DNA from 2 places in the Bacillus sp. V2I10 genome. Region 1 is predicted to be linked to the other one. Evidence: riboswitches for the same ligand, from Rfam matches in the RefSeq annotation. Region 1 holds a riboswitch; the other holds the start of a gene.

What was found. Region 1 has a riboswitch for lysine ahead of dapA (4-hydroxy-tetrahydrodipicolinate synthase). Riboswitches for the same ligand answer to the same signal wherever they lie in the genome.
Region 2: linked by a shared signal. The riboswitch ahead of QFZ72_RS05090 (amino acid permease) and the one ahead of dapA (4-hydroxy-tetrahydrodipicolinate synthase) in region 1 are both predicted to bind lysine.

The regions. Positions count from the first base shown of each region.
Region 1 is NZ_JAUSYV010000002.1:144,940-153,100, forward strand. It holds gene QFZ72_RS27960 (GerAB/ArcD/ProY family transporter) at 1-648, shown strand, start outside; gene QFZ72_RS27965 (PepSY-associated TM helix domain-containing protein) at 931-1,473, opposite strand; gene QFZ72_RS27970 (VOC family protein) at 2,540-2,929, opposite strand; gene QFZ72_RS27975 (hypothetical protein) at 2,964-3,128, opposite strand; lysine riboswitch at 3,503-3,681, shown strand; gene dapA (4-hydroxy-tetrahydrodipicolinate synthase) at 3,815-4,702, shown strand; partial or broken gene QFZ72_RS29705 (JAB domain-containing protein) at 4,889-5,205, opposite strand; gene QFZ72_RS27995 (tripartite tricarboxylate transporter permease) at 6,197-7,702, opposite strand; gene QFZ72_RS28000 (tripartite tricarboxylate transporter TctB family protein) at 7,715-8,161, opposite strand, start outside.
Region 2 is NZ_JAUSYV010000001.1:997,383-1,005,543, forward strand. It holds gene QFZ72_RS05065 (D-alanyl-D-alanine carboxypeptidase family protein) at 1-795, shown strand, start outside; gene bcaP (branched-chain amino acid transporter BcaP) at 978-2,363, opposite strand; gene gltP (glutamate/aspartate:proton symporter GltP) at 2,630-3,880, shown strand; partial or broken gene QFZ72_RS05080 (sensor histidine kinase KdpD) at 4,387-4,539, shown strand; gene QFZ72_RS05085 (CBS domain-containing protein) at 4,555-4,968, shown strand; gene QFZ72_RS05090 (amino acid permease) at 4,999-6,414, opposite strand; lysine riboswitch at 6,559-6,736, opposite strand; gene QFZ72_RS05095 (twin-arginine translocase TatA/TatE family subunit) at 6,961-7,137, shown strand; gene QFZ72_RS05100 (M3 family oligoendopeptidase) at 7,282-8,161, shown strand, end outside.

The sequences.
Region 1 (8,161 bases):
TTATTCATCTTCATTAGCCCTCAGTTTGAATTTCAGAACATTCTGCCCGTATTTGAGGTAGGGATTAAGCCTATCATGCGGGGTGGAATTCTCTTTTTTAGTAACACTTTTCTGATGCCTATTACTTTATTAATGATTTTTCCCTCTCACCTAAATCAAACCAAACAAGGTAGAAAAGCGTTTATAATGGGGGTTTTTATCGGGGCGATTATACTTGACATCATAATTGTGATAAGTATTTTGGTTTTGGGGGATTACATCACTTCTATTGAAATGTATCCAAGCTACGTTTTAGCACAAAAAATTAATATCGGGGACTTTTTTCAACGGACAGAAGCTATCATGGCCATAATATGGTTTATCACGATCTATATCAAGATGACTATATATTTTTATGGAACAGTCCTAGGCCTTGCACAGATGTTGAAGTTACATGATTACAAACCAATTGTCCTTCCATTAGGGTTGACTTTAGTTCCTTTTTCCTTATTAATGTATCCAGATATAACTTATATGCAAAAATTCGAATCGACAAGTTGGGTACCTTATGGCTTTACGATTGGTATATTCCTCCCATTATTATTACTAGGTGCAGCTGTATTTAGAAAAAACATTCTTAAAGAAAACCTACAAAATCTAAAATCTTAATTAAAATCGATTCTTAAATATGTTCAATTTTTTATTGCGTTTTTTCTTACTAACCTTCTTTAGTTTTAAAAATCAGAGTTTTGTCTTTACTACACCTTATATAAGTTGGCATGTTTTAGATCAATTGTGACAAAAAGAATGTCAAGAAATTGTAAAGGAGGAGTACAGGCAGACTTTCAATGAAACTCACCTGCATTCCATTAATTTGGGTTTGTAAAGCAATGGAAAATAACGGCAATAGAATTATGTAGGGTTCTGTGCACAAAATCTTTAGTCTTGTTGCTAAATTTCCAAATTTTTTGCGTTTTTTCTCGCCATTAGACGCTTATAAAGCGGAAAGCCAATCATATAATACCCTGAAAATGATAGCAGAATTAGGGATAAACCTGCCATTGTTAGAGCACTGTATCTATACAGATTGCCAAAAGTAGATCCATCATGTAAAGAAATGAGAAAGCCTGAGTAATCTGGCTTTGTTGATAAAACTTTCCCAGTGCTCGCATCAATTTGAACTTCTTGATTGTTTTCTAAGCGAACACGGAATACATTTGAACCTGGGCTTAATTCTATTCTAAAGATATCTTCAACCGATTTTATACCTGGAAGTTCCTGAGAAGTCGTAATGGAGATAACCTTTTCAATAGGTATCGATTTACTAGGATCTGCTTTAACCCCTGTCTTTAAATCAGTACCTAATCCAAGTGGAATATAATACACTAGCAAAAGTCCTGTTACAGCGATAAACATAAAAACAACCGATAAAATCAGTCCAGCCCATTTATGTACTTTTCGGCTAAATTGATACAAGCTTAAAGTTTTCGACAATTTCCCATCACACTCCTTGTCTTTCTTTTCAATTAAACATCACCCATCAATTCCGAAGCCGTTGTTGATTCCATTAACCTTCTTTCCATATTGAAAGTTGGTTCTGGTGCAAACATCGAATTTCCTAAACCAAAACATCTATCTTCTATTTCCTTTTTGAACTAACTTCATTTTTTTGATATTGTTGATGTCAAAATGAAATAGACCTTATGCTACAAACGAAGCGTCCATGATTTGGTATACCTCCATATAGAAAAGCAAAATAAACAAGCCCTCCATAGGGAGATCTCAATGGTTAGGTCGTATATATTATACTGCCTAATTGCATTTATGGGAGATGAGTTTTCATGTTTATTTTCTTTATAAGTCTGTGAGCTAGTTAATGAAATATCTTTGTCTCAGGTCCAATTAATGCTCCAATAGTGTAAATAATTTCTTTTGAACATGTGAAACAGAAAACATCCAGTTAATTTATACGTTAAAACGAGCAACAATAACAACATATATAATAATAATAATATATATGTTGTTGTATATTACAAAGTTAAAAACAACATAGTTCACATTGTTAACTTATCATTTTGAAAATTAATTGAAATAGAAACGTGACATTCTATTCAAACATCACATCTTTGCAATATCATTATGTGTGTAAAAAGAAATTATCATCATTTTGTTGAGTGTCTTCTTTAACTAAAGCGCCCTTTAATTGAAAAAGACGTTCCAATAAGGATAGTCCATTAATATTATTAATTCTTTTTTTGTAACGAGTCCAACTTTTCTTCAATACGATTTAATTGTTCTTTTTTCTTTTTTAAAGAGCGCCAAATCCTTTATAGCTAGTTAAGATATATACTAGTTTTGTAACAAATAATAAACCCTATAGTAACTAAAGGGTCAAGGGTAAACTCATTTTTTTAGCACTCTTAATTCTATAAGGAACTGTTCTTCTCTAAGTTTCACCCTATTCGTAAAATGATTTAATTTTTTTGATATTAAAAGGATACCTATAACTCCTTATCTCTTATCTCGTATAAAAACTTTAAATTCAATGCATACATCCTACTTATAGATCTTTTTGATTAACATTTAGTTCAATCAAATTACCATCTGGGTCGGCACAGAAAATTTGTGCGAATCCACTTTTTCCGTATGGTTTTTCAAGGATTTCAACTTCATTCTGTTTTAACCATTTAAGAGTGTCATAGTAGTTCTCGACTCTAAGGGCAAAGTGACCTTCTCTGCTGGATAGGCTTTTATCCTCACGAATCGTCTGTGAAGAGGGATCGACTATTAAGTGTAGTTGATGTCCCTCTATTTCATACCAGGCACCTGAAAAATCAAAATCAGGACGCTGTATTTCTTTTAAACATAAAGTTTTACCATAGAATTTTTTTGCTCTTTCCAAATCTGTCACAGTTAGACTTACATGATGGAGGCATTTATATTTAATCAAAACCTTCACTTCTTTCATTTCAACTAATTTTTTTTTACCTTAGTCGTTTTGTGGCTAAGATGACCCCTCGCACCGCATCTGGAGCTTGATCGGTTAATTTAAACAATTCGGTAAATAGAATCAATAATCCTTCTTCAACTAACTGCCCATTTAGTTTAACAAGAAAAAAGCCACCTAAAGATGGCTCCCGGATCTTCAAGTAACGCCCCCTTAGTTCAAGATTGGCTTTGCTAAAATCGAATTTAGTTTGTTGTTGTAGAGAATGGAGATGGTTGTTTTTCCCATTTAGTAGGTCCTTCACCTACTTCAATAAACTTTCTCCAATAATCTCCACTTTGTTTATCAAAAATGATGATGTTGCTTTCATTGGGTGAGATTAGTTTATACAACTATTAATCAGTTGAAAAACATTGATTTTTATTCTATTACTTCGACATCTTTTAGCTTTGCTCAATCGCTAAAATGTTACCGATCATTCATGTATTTTGAAAAATTTCAAATCCGACTTGAAGTAGTAAGAATATTTTGTTATATTAGTATCAATTAAATAATTTTCCCTTCTATAAATTTTGAAGAGAAGATAGAGGAGCAAAAACCATTAGTACACAATGCGAGGATAATGAGGTCCAATGACTATTGTGGAAAGGGGAATTTGCCGAAGTGGAAAGAATCTCATGTTCTTAAAGCTGGTTCTGTTATTGAATAAATGCGGGACTGTCATATAGGAAACTATATGGAGGGCTATCTTATGCAATGGTAACGACTTTTGATAAATTTTGTTCCTACTGCAACAGCGAATCCCTCGTTGTTGCTTTTTTGCGTTTCCTTTTGAATGGCTCTAACAACATCTATATTTTAAATAATAATATTAAAGGGTGTGAAGTTATGAATTTTGGGCAAGTTTTAACAGCAATGGTTACCCCATTTGATCGTAATGGCGAGGTTGATTTTAACGCTGCGAGAAATTTAGTTAATTATTTAGTCACTAATGGTTCTGATGGATTAGTTATAGCTGGTACAACTGGAGAGTCTCCTACATTAACAGCAGAAGAGAAAGTGGATTTATTCAAAATTGTGGTAGAAGCTGTCGCTGGAAGAGTACCAGTTATAGCTGGTACTGGCTCAAATAATACGAAAGCGTCTATCAGCTTAACTAGGCAAGCAGAAGAAGCAGGAGTGGATGGGATTATGCTCGTTACTCCGTATTATAACAAGCCTTCTCAAGAAGGATTATTTCAGCACTTTAAAGCAATTGCCCAATCAACCCTATTGCCGGTAATGCTTTATAATATCCCAGGACGAAGTGCTGTAAACATGTCAGTAGAGACAATTGTTAATCTCTCAAAGATAAACAATATTGTGGCAGTAAAAGAAGCAAGTGGCAACTTAGATACCATGACACAAATCATTAGCAAAACACATAGTGATTTTACGTTATACAGCGGCGATGATGGGTTAACTCTTCCGGTTTTAGCCATCGGTGGAACAGGAATTGTTTCGGTTTCCTCACACATCATTGGCAATGAAATGCAAGAAATGATCAATTTCTTTAAAAATGGTGATGTCCGTAAAGCTTCTTCTGCACATCGTAACCTTCTCCCAATAATGAAAGCATTATTTACTGCACCAAACCCATCACCGGTAAAAGCTGTATTGAATATGAAAGGGATAAATGTAGGAGATGTCCGCTTACCATTGGTCCCTTTAAACAATGAAGAAAAAAGAACTCTGCAAAGAGTCCTGCAACCTATTAATATAGAAGTACTTGCTTAAGGGAACACAAACTGGCATTCACTTATTCATCCTGAATCTGGATGCCCTAGAACTGAGCCCTTTACAGTTGTTTTTAGATTTATCAAATTCACAATCTAAAAACTCTAATATTATATAAACAAAGGGGCAACGCCCCTTTGTCTTTCTTAAAGATAGCCTTTTTCTTTCAAACTTATATGGTTTTCTTTATGGGTTACAATTAATGGAAAGAAGTGATATTCCTAGGGTCTTCCCCGCCTCAGCAATTCTCCTTGTAACTTCTATATCTTCTTTGCTTGGTGTTGGGTCGCCAGAGGGATGCTGATGACTGACGATAATAGAGGCCGCGTTGTTTAAAATAGCGGATTTCATCACCTCTCTTGGATGAACAACACTTCATTTAAACTTCCCACGTGTGCCCGGTGTAGCCCTATAACCTCATTTTTTGTATTAAGCATCATGACAAGAAATACCTCTCTGTCCTCATCTGCAATATAGGATGCCGCTAGCTTCTCTGCATCCATTGGGGAAGTTATTTTGTATGCGGCAAAATCTTTTTGCTTCCCTGATTTCCTATCTGATTCGTACAACTTCAAAGATAGATTCTAAAGTCATTCCTCATTCTCCTTTGTAATTTTGATTTTGGATTTTGCTTTTTCTTTGTTTCTTGAGTGTTTTAAAGGTTGTTTCCTTTCCTCCTTTACTTTTTAATTTTGCGTTATCCATTTTAAAGCCGAGGCGCTGATGTTCCCCAAAGGGGGATGATTTTTCCCTTTTGCAAGGAGACCGAAAAACTCGCATAGACGACTGGTCAAGGGCGGTTTAAGCACAAAAGTTTTTTATGCTACTGGCGACTTTAAAAAAGTTTTATGCCCCTTGACCGATTGGCTAGACGTCTTCGTTTCCAGCCGGAAAGGTTCGGGTACCTGCCGGATAGAAATGTAGCCGGCTTGCGCTGTTTTACGATTCGGATTCAAAAGGAAAAAGCATAATAAAAAGCAGCCATAAATGGCTGCTTTCCTTTTGATCTTTATTCTTTTATCTTGGAATCTTTTGAACTGTACAGTTTCCGGCTCGTTCGGTATGGCGGCATCCGGCAAATGAAACAGGAACTTACAGAATGTAGGAGAAGACCATACAGACTATTGTTATCGGTTCATTTAATGCCGAAGCGACACTTACAGAATGACAAAAAGTCGCTATTTCCTTTCTGATCAGTCTGTCGTGCAGCCGCTTTAAGGATGCTCTGGAATTACATTTAAAAAGAAAAACCTTTAATCTTGAATAAAATAGTCAGCCTAAATGCTACCTTGTAATCAATGTAGAGGGATATCCAGTCAGTTCAATAAAAGTTCATACTAACTTTTATATAAAACGTTCGTAAAAGTGTTCATTATGATCGCTTTATATTTTTTAATAAAGTGTTTGAAAAGAGTTAAATGGTTAGCACATCCCTTATAGGGGCCCTGCCAACGAAAGACATAATTATACGCTAGATGTCGGTTAATTTTTATTCTATACTTCGACATCCTCAAAGTGATTCTTTTTATTTTTATATCCAGCAAAAGTACTAAGAGCTATTGCTAAAAGAGAAAGTACCATTAGCGTTCCGGATATAGGACGTGAGAAAATTTCTAAGAAATTGCCTTTATATAATCCTAATGTCTGAAGCAGTGATTCTTCCATCATTTTTCCTAATATAAATACTAATGCAATAGGGGCAACTGGAATTTCGGCCTTTTTTAAAAAATAGCCTAATAAACCAAAAACTAGTAACCCGCCAACATCCCAAAGACTATTGCTGATAGAGTATGTACCAACTATAGAAACTGCGATGATAATAGGGAAAAGCATTTTGAATGGAACACTTGCTATTTTCGCCCAGAATTTGGCCAGAGGCAAATTCATGAACAATAAAAGCAGATTACCAATAAACATACTTGCTATAACTGCCCAAACAAAATCAGCATGACGAACAAACAACGTTGGACCTGGCTGTAAACCATGTAAAACAAATGCTCCTAGTAATACAGCCATTGTTGCTGAACTAGGAATTCCTAATAAAAATAACGGGATTAACGCACCAGCTGTAAAAGCATTATTTGCTGTTTCCGGTCCTGCAACACCCTCAATAGCTCCCTTACCAAAACGTGATGAATCTTTCGCTAATCTTTTCTCCATTGAATATGATAACAAAGACGGAACAACAGAACTTATTCCAGGAATTAGACCCAAGAAAAACCCTAAAACTGTTCCTCTCCCTATGGACATAACAGAGGGACGGATTTCTTCCCGACTTGGAAGTAAACCTTTGACCATAGGTGGCTTTTCAGGCTTTTTCATCTGTTGTTCTAGACCTAATAAGATTTCAGATAGACCAAAAAGCCCCATCGCGATTGTTACAAAGTCAAATCCGTCTATCAGAAAAGGTGTTCCAAATGTAAATCTCATATCACCAGAGCTTGGGGCAATTCCAAACATGGCTAAGACTAATCCGATTAAAACTGCTATGATGCCACGAATAATAGATTTCCCTGCAAGCCCTACTACCATGGTCATACCGAATAAAATTAAAGCAAAATATTCTGGAGGTCCAAAAGAGAGTGCAAATTTAACGAGATGAGGCGCTATAAATGCCACCCCAATTATGGCAACTACTCCACCAACGAATGAGCCAATTGCTGAAATCCCAAGCGCCACACCTGCACGGCCCCTTTTGGCCATTGGATAACCGTCAAGACTTGTTATAACGGAGGCTGCTTCCCCTGGTACGTTCACAAGAACAGTTGTAATCGTTCCTCCATACATTGAACCATAAAATATTCCTGACAACATGATAATGGCTGAAATGGGATCCATTGCAAATGTCATTGGTATTAGAATCGCAGTTCCTGCACTTGGTCCCAATCCAGGCAATATACCTACAAGCATTCCAACTGAAACACCTATTAAACAAAACATTATATTTTGCCAAGATAAAGCTGTTTCAAATCCTGACATCAATAACTGAAATGTATCCACCCTTTCCCCCCCTTACCATCCCCAAATGTTAGTTGGTAATGGAATATCCAAAATTGTCTTGAAAACTACAAATAATATTAGTGTTACTGAAGTTGCTGTACTAAGCGAGGTAGTCCACTTAAAATCAGGTATAAGAAGAATGAGCATAATAAGAATACTGGAAACGATAAATCCCAAATGAGGTGAAATAAGGATAAATAATAAAATGGAAAGGACAACTTTTAATACACTGATTAAAATTTTTCCTTTTGGAAGAACATCTGAAAAGGTAATTCTATTATTTTTCCTTAAGGAGTCAAGGATAAACAATATAGAAAAAACTCCAAGTAAGCCACTTAACCACAATGGAAAAAATCCTGGACCTGGCCCATACTGACCATAATATTCATACTTAAGTGAAGAATTAAACATAAAGATCGAAAATAATAATATAAAAACCCCAACCCATACACCATAATT
Region 2 (8,161 bases), on a different contig from region 1:
CATATCAGCGGAGATACCGAGACCTTTTCTGCGGAAATGACAGCATTTTTAAAGTCGAAGGTAGGACTTCTGCACACCAATTTTACCAACCCGCACGGTCTGTTTGATCCTGAACATGTAACGACCGCTGAAGACCTTGCAAAGTTAACTCAGTACGCTTCACAAAATGATTTATTTAGAGAAATTTTTTCAACAGAAGAATTAAAGTGGGACGGGGAAACGTGGGATACTACGCTTCATAATCACCATAAGCTACTTAAAGTAACGCCATATGACGGGATGATCGGCGGGAAAAACGGGTATGTGAGCGAATCGGGGTTTACTTTATCCACTCTTGCTGAAAGAGAGAATATCAGTCTGATTGCGATTGTCCTGAATGCTAAAACAGACCGTATTTCATATAAAGATACCGTGAAATTATTAGATTATGGCTTTAATCATTTTACATCAGAATTTATTGCAGAGGATACAGCCTTTGAAGATCAGAGCGGCCAGGAGTTTACACTGAGTGAACCGCTGTATTATGCCAAAAAATTAAATGAAAGCATCTCTGCAGATGTAGATTTAGATGGAATGCTTGCGGTTGAAGGGGAGGATGGCAGGGAAATCGCTTCCTATAAATTAAAACCTGAAACAGCAAATGCGGATGATGTTATGGAAGGGACGGTAGCAGAAGTGAAGCCAACCCTCGGTCAAAGCATCCTGCATGATCACTTGAAGTATATTGTCATCTCTTCATTCGCAGTTGTTTTGCTTCTTGTTGGCTATTTCTTTAGGGAAGTAAGAAGATTATAAAAAAATCCTTTCTCCAGTGTTGGAGAAAGGATTTTTTTATTTTAATAGAAGAAAGTATAAAATTGTGCTCCATCGCCTAACTTCTTGGTCAAAAAGGATCCGTCAATAAAGTCAAACCCGGACTTTTTGGCGGATCCTTTTCTGCCATGCCTGCGCTGACCAAGGCTTTTGTGCTTTTCTTATTAACTGCCAAGCTTGCTGTTTTTTCTGGCATAAACAAAGTAGATGACCGTGCCGATACCGATCCAGATGAAGAAAGAGATCCACGTAATAGCAGGTAAACTTACCATGAGATACATGCAGAACAGTGCGCTGATTGCTGGCAATACCGGAACAAAAGGCACTTTAAAGGCACGTTCCAGATTTGGATGTGTTTTTCTTAAAACAATAACGGCGATAGAAATCAGCGTAAATGCTGCAAGTGTTCCCATATTCACAAGATGTGCGAGCGTAGTTAAATCAACAAAACCTGCGATCGCTGCTGCAACGAAACCAGTAATCCATGTATTTTGGAATGGTGTTTTAAAAGATGGATGCACTTTAGATAACCGTTTCGGAAGCAATCCATCTCTGCTCATCGCAAATGATATTCTGACTTGTGCATACAACATAACAAGCAGTACAGTTGTAATTCCGGCAATTGCTCCAACTGAAATCAAACCTGCAAGAGAATTCTGTCCTACAAATTGGAGAGCAAAAGAAACAGGGTCTGCGACGTTTAATTGAGTATATGGAACCATCCCTGTCAAAATAAGCGAGACGATAATATATAGTGCAGTACAAACTGTCAATGAAGCGATAATTCCGATTGGCACATCCCGCTGCGGTCTTTTTACTTCCTCAGCAGCAGTTGCTACTGCATCAAATCCAATATAAGCAAAAAAGACTGTTGCTGCACCCGTTACAATGCCATCAAATCCAAATGGTACAAAGGGGGTCCAGTTATCAGGCTTAACATACCAGACGCCTGCAACAATAAATATCAGGATTACAGCAATTTTAACAAATACCATAATGTTATTAACCCGTGTACTTTCCTTAATGCCCTTTGATAGGAGAGCGGTTATGAGCAGAATAATAATCACTGCAGGCAAATCAATAAATCCGCCTTTTCCTGCTCCTGGTGCTGAAGTAATGACATCCGGCAGTTCCACACCAAATCCTGCAATGAGGGATTGAAAGTATGCGGACCATCCAGTGGCAACAGCGGAGGTTGCAAGAAGATACTCAAGCATTAAATCCCAGCCAATAAGGAAAGCAAACAGCTCACCAAGAGTTGCATATGTGTAAGTATACACGCTGCCCGAGATGGGAACAGAAGACGCAAATTCCGCATAGCAAAAGGCTGCGAGTGCACAGGCAATACCAGATAAAATAAATGATAAAATGAGAGCCGGACCAGCTGTTTCTGCCGCAACGACGCCGGTCAGTACAAAAATACCTGTTCCTACAATTGCACCAATTCCAAGCAGGGTTAAATCAAATGCACCCATAGTGCGGGCAAGTGATTTTTGCTGACTTTGTGCAAGTAAATCTGTAATAGATTTTTTTCTGAACAATGAACTCATATGATCCTCCACTAATTTTGTCATAACAGGAAGTGAATATTTTGTAGTATATTGTCGTCGAATTGATGGAACGTCAACAATTTTCAGAATATTCATTCGATTCAGGTGATGAATGCATGTGGGAAATAAATGTTATTGTTAAATACTCAATTTTGATATATTATAAAAAAATGTGATTCATGGTAAATGATAAGATGGTTTAGTTCTAACTATTTTCAATAGACCATTTTATTTTCATAAATAACAAACATAAGGGGGTGGATTGAATGAAAAAATTAGGCCTTGCATGGCAGATTTTTATCGGTTTAATTTTGGGTATTGCACTTGGTGCTATTTTTTACGGTAACCCAAACATCGAAAATTATTTACAGCCTATAGGTGATATTTTTATACGTTTGATTAAAATGATTGTTATTCCAATTGTCATTTCAAGTATCATTGTTGGCGTGGCAAGCGTCGGCGACACAAAAAAGCTTGGTAAAATCGGCGGGAAAACAATTTTATACTTTGAAATTATTACAACAATTGCAATTGTTGTCGGTTTAGTAGCTGCAAATCTATTTAATCCAGGTGCTGGCGTTGATATGGATAAACTGGAGAAAACAGATATCAATAGCTATGTGGATACAGCTGAGGATGTAGAATCGCATGGTTTTGCTGATACCTTTGTGAATATTGTTCCAAGCAACTTATTTGAGTCCATTGTTCAGGGTGATATGCTTCCAATTATTTTCTTCTCTGTATTATTTGGTCTTGGAATCGCTGCTGTGGGAGAAAAGGGAAAACCTGTTCTCGCATTCTTCCAGGGAACGGCAGAAACGATGTTCTATGTAACAAATCTTATTATGAAGTTTGCTCCATTTGGTGTTTTTGCATTAATTGGTGTAACCGTATCTAAGTTTGGTTTAGAGTCTCTCATTCCGCTTGGTAAATTAGTTATTTTAGTATACGGAACCATGCTGTTCTTTATCGTGGGTGTATTAGGGTTGGTTGCTAAAATGGTTGGAATTAACATCTTCAACATTATCCGTCTGCTGAAGGATGAGTTGATTCTTGCTTATTCTACCGCAAGCTCTGAGACAGTTTTACCGAAAATCATGGAGAAAATGGAGAAATTCGGCTGTCCGAAAGCCATTACATCATTTGTTATTCCGACAGGGTATTCTTTTAACCTGGATGGTTCGACACTTTATCAGGCTTTGGCTGCTGTATTTATCGCGCAAATGTATGGAATCGACTTATCGATCTCGCAGCAGGTATCCTTATTGCTAGTGTTAATGGTAACCTCTAAAGGGATTGCCGGTGTACCGGGCGTATCATTCGTTGTGCTCCTCGCAACATTGGGAACGGTAGGAATTCCGGTTGAAGGATTGGCCTTTATCGCAGGTATTGACCGTATATTGGACATGGCAAGAACCGCTGTAAACGTGGTAGGGAACTCACTGGCTGCAGTTGTGATCTCTAAATGGGAAGGCGAGTTTGATAACCAAAAGAATAAAGAGCATATAGCTGCATAAAAGAGAGCCCGATTCGATGTGAATCGGGCTTTTTTATATGTACACAGCAGGAAATTGATGAATTAGTTAATATGAGTTGTATTTCCTTAGAAATTTGGGAAGGATTTAAAACCTGTTTTTGCCAATATTTCGTGCTTTATAAGTTTATAAGATTTAACCACAGAAGTAATTTTACTCGCCGTCATTATTCCCATATTGATTCCTCTCGCTATAAAAAGGGTCAGAGATAAGTTCGGATACTTGCTTAGTAGAAATTTATGATTTGTGTGGCTCGGGGGAGTACTTGTTCCCTTTGTTGGATTCAAAGGAATTGATGTTGTTCTTGCTCTAATTTTGTAACGTATATTTAATAGAAGAAAAGAGAAATTTTAAGATGGAAGACAAATAATTAATGATTGGTCTGATCATCAAATGAGTTTATTCTTAATGGTGATTTGCGGCATTATTTTCTCTGTAGTCGAAAAGTTCAATAGGCTTTACGCAGGAAAAACGGGAAAAAACGGAGAAATGGAAAAAAACAGTATCACATTACACAAATCCTTCTCGGTCAGTCAGCGAGAACAAGGTGGGAAGAAATTAGAAAAGGTTCCATTGTGAATACGATTATGAGAACGACAGAGAATATTGATATTCACATCGTGTCAGATGGACGATCTTAAAGGAGTTCAGGAGAAATGAATATTGCTTTTTTCCTAATACCCAAAAAGGAAGTTGTTTATTTAAACATTCATGCCACCATGAGGCAGGCGCTTGAACGAATGGAATATCACCGTTATTCAGCTGTTCCGCTGCTTGATGATGAAGGGAAGTACGTAACAACGCTGACAGAAGGTGATTTGCTGTGGATGCTGAAAAACACACCTGATTTGCATTTTCATAACACAGAAAAAATTCGATTAACTGATCTTAATTACCATCGAAAGAATGAACCAATATCTATTCATTCAGAAATGGAGAACATTATTTTAAGGGCGATGGAACAGAATTTCGTACCTGTTACAGATGATCAGGGAATCTTTATAGGGATGATCAGAAGAAGGGAAATTATTGAATATTGCTCAGATCAGCTTTTTGGGAAAAAGAATTAAAAAAGGCTGCATTCAACATGCAGCCTTCTATTATATGGTTGAGCCTGTATCTTGTTTTTTCATATATTTCGTCAAAAACGGATAAATCACAAATCCCGCAAAGAATAGGCCGACTCCAAGTATAAATGTTTTTAAATCAGCAGTTCCTGTAACAATCACCCATACAGAATAAATACAGGCTAGTGAGGCGATGATTCCGTCTCTTACTCTCGACCCTTGAATGAGATCATAAGTCTCTCCTTTGGCAATCAGCTTCAAGAAGAAGATAGACGATACAAGGTATGGGAAAAGATAGGCAAGTGTAGCTGATGTTGTTAAGAATGTATAAGCTTCACTGATGGTTCCGGAAATCGTTGAGAAAATAAAGATTTGAGACATTAAATTTGTTATGATCAAAGCATTTTTCGGACTTCCTTTTTTATTTGTTTTAGCAAAGAAAGCAGGGAAAATACCTGATTTTGCAGCCTGGTACGGCACTTCAGATGACAGCAGGATCCATCCAATAGTTGATCCAAACAAAGATACGACTGCCAATAGTGCCATTGCATTTGCACCGGCATCGCCAATAATGACAGAAAGAACATCAACAAAAGGCTTGTCAGATGACTGCAGCTGATCGTGCGGCAGAACGCCCATTGTAATAAGTGTAATAATCATATAGATGAACACAGCAATGATTAAGCCAGTGATGGTAGCTCTCTTTACATCACGCTGAGAAGAAGCGCGTCCTGACAGAATGACTGCCGACTCAATACCTACAAATGCCCATAAAGTCGAAATTGCGGCAAATTGAACTTGATTTGTCAGCCCGTATGTCACGCCAGGCTCTGCTTCCACCGGGAAATAAAACTCTCCAAATGCAGCCGACTCCAGTGCAAATAAACCAGCAATGATAAAAAGCATAAACCCGATTACTTTTGAAGCAGTAGCAACAAAATTTAATTTGCCTGCTCCGCTCAAGTTCGTTAAAAGGATGGTATGAGTGCCCCAAAGCAAAATAGTACAAACAATAAATGTAACAAGTCTTCCTAATTGAATTTCCTGCGAACCAACTGAAAAAAGAATGGATTCGTCTGACATAATCGGAAAGAATGTAGAAAGATAGCCAGCGAAGCTTGTGATGATTGCGACATTGCTGATCCAGTTCGCGACCCAATATCCCCACACCATGCTGAACCCGGCTACATTTCCTTTTTTCGGTGTATCAAATAAAGCTTTTGCGTAGCTTTGCGGACCAGCTGTAAGGTCAGGTCTGCGGATTGATAAATTACCGAATACAAGTGCAATCATTAATACACCTAATCCGGTTACAAGCCAGGCGCTGGTGACACCAAGCGGACTTGCGGTCTGCGCCAGGGTGCTTGGCAGCATAAAAATACCAGAGCCCACCATATTTCCTACTACAAAGGCTGTTAAAAGCCAAAATCCCCATTTTTTCTGTTTCACTGCTGAAACCTCCTATAATAGAACCATAATGTTATGGCTGTATAATTAGTGTGTGTATTTTTTGACGAAATGGATCATTTTTGACAAACAAAAAACGCATGGAACAAGCCCATGCGCAAAATACACAAAAAACTCACTCAAAAATCTCATGATAGCACTCCACAGATTACACTGTGGCAGTCCAGTACCTATTCGATACAGTCCCAGCAAGAAACAAAGTGGCTGTTTCAAACTTCGGCACCAAGTCCTTTCGAATTTGCAGTCAACAGCTCCACTAGCCTCTTGCAATCTACTCTTAATTGGTGCAACCTCTACCTCACCGAGATTCTAGTGAGGATTTATAGTAAAAATAATATTTGAATAAAATAAAACTACCAACTCAGCCTGCGTTTGTCAATGGATTTCATGTATTTCTATATTTTCCCTGAGGAAATCGCCCTAATTTCATTTTGCAATTCATGGATAGATCAACTATAATTTACAAAGGCAGCGTTTTCTTTTTATTGTGAAATAATCTAATAAATTAATGTGGAAGAAGGGTTCATCATGAACTTGGGATTCGGGGAAATTATGTTGATCGTCTTTGTCGCATTGCTTCTTTTCGGACCGAAAAAATTGCCTGAACTGGGTAAAGCGGCAGGTAAAACGCTACGAGAATTTAAGAATGCTACTAAAGGTCTTATGGACGACGATGATGCAAAATCAGATAAAACAATCAAATAAATACAAGCAGAGGCTATGACATTTCGTCATACCTTTTTTTTTGCTTCCTGCCATTAGAATTGTACAAATTTTTAGTCAATTGTTTTATAATGACAAGTGAGGGATTATTTAGTGTTCCGAAATACATAAACAGGGGGAATGGCGATGAAAGCTGCTACGTATGCTGAAACATGGGATTTAGATGTGTTTTTTGAAGGTGGAAGCAAATCTGTTGCTTTTAAAAAGTACTTAGAGGAGCTTGAATTTGATGTTCCTTCATTTAAGGTGCAGGCAGAGAGCATCAAAGTACCCCAAACAAAAGAAGATAGCGTCCTTTTAGGAGAGATTCTTGAGAAGTTTCAGGGTATTGCAAAACGGATGAGGCAGGCAGGAGCTTTTGTCGGGTGTCTGCAGGCTCAGGATACAAATGATAAGCATGCCTCCGTGCTCCGGGGGAAGGTTACTCAACTCAGCTCTCAGTTTCAAAATGCTTTGGCAGCCTTTGATCAAAAGCTCGTTCAAGTAGACGATGCGGTTTGGCCAGAGCTTGTAAATGCAGAAGACTTGACTGAATTAAAATTTGCCTTGACCGAGCGCCGGAACAGAGCAAAAAACAAACTGCAGATGGAGCAGGAAACACTGATCAATGCCTTGTCAGTAGACGGCTATCATGCGTGGGGACAGCTTTATGATACTCTCGTTTCCAAAGTGAAAATACCGTTCAAAGAAGATGGCAAAATACATGAATTGTCTGTAGGCCAGGCAGCCAATAAATTTTCAAATGCGGACAGATCAGTCAGAAAATCTGTGTTTGAAGAATGGGAAAAAGCGTGGGGAAGCGGTGCAGATTTATTTGCCCATACGCTGAACCATCTATCTGGTTTTAGACTGAATGTATATGAAAAGCGGGGCTGGGACGATGTTCTGAGTGAGCCGCTTGAGATCAACAGAATGAAGCGCGAGACCCTTGATGTCATGTGGAAGGTGATATCAGAGAATAAACAGCCGCTTGTAAGCTATTTAAAAAGAAAAGCAGAATTGCTTG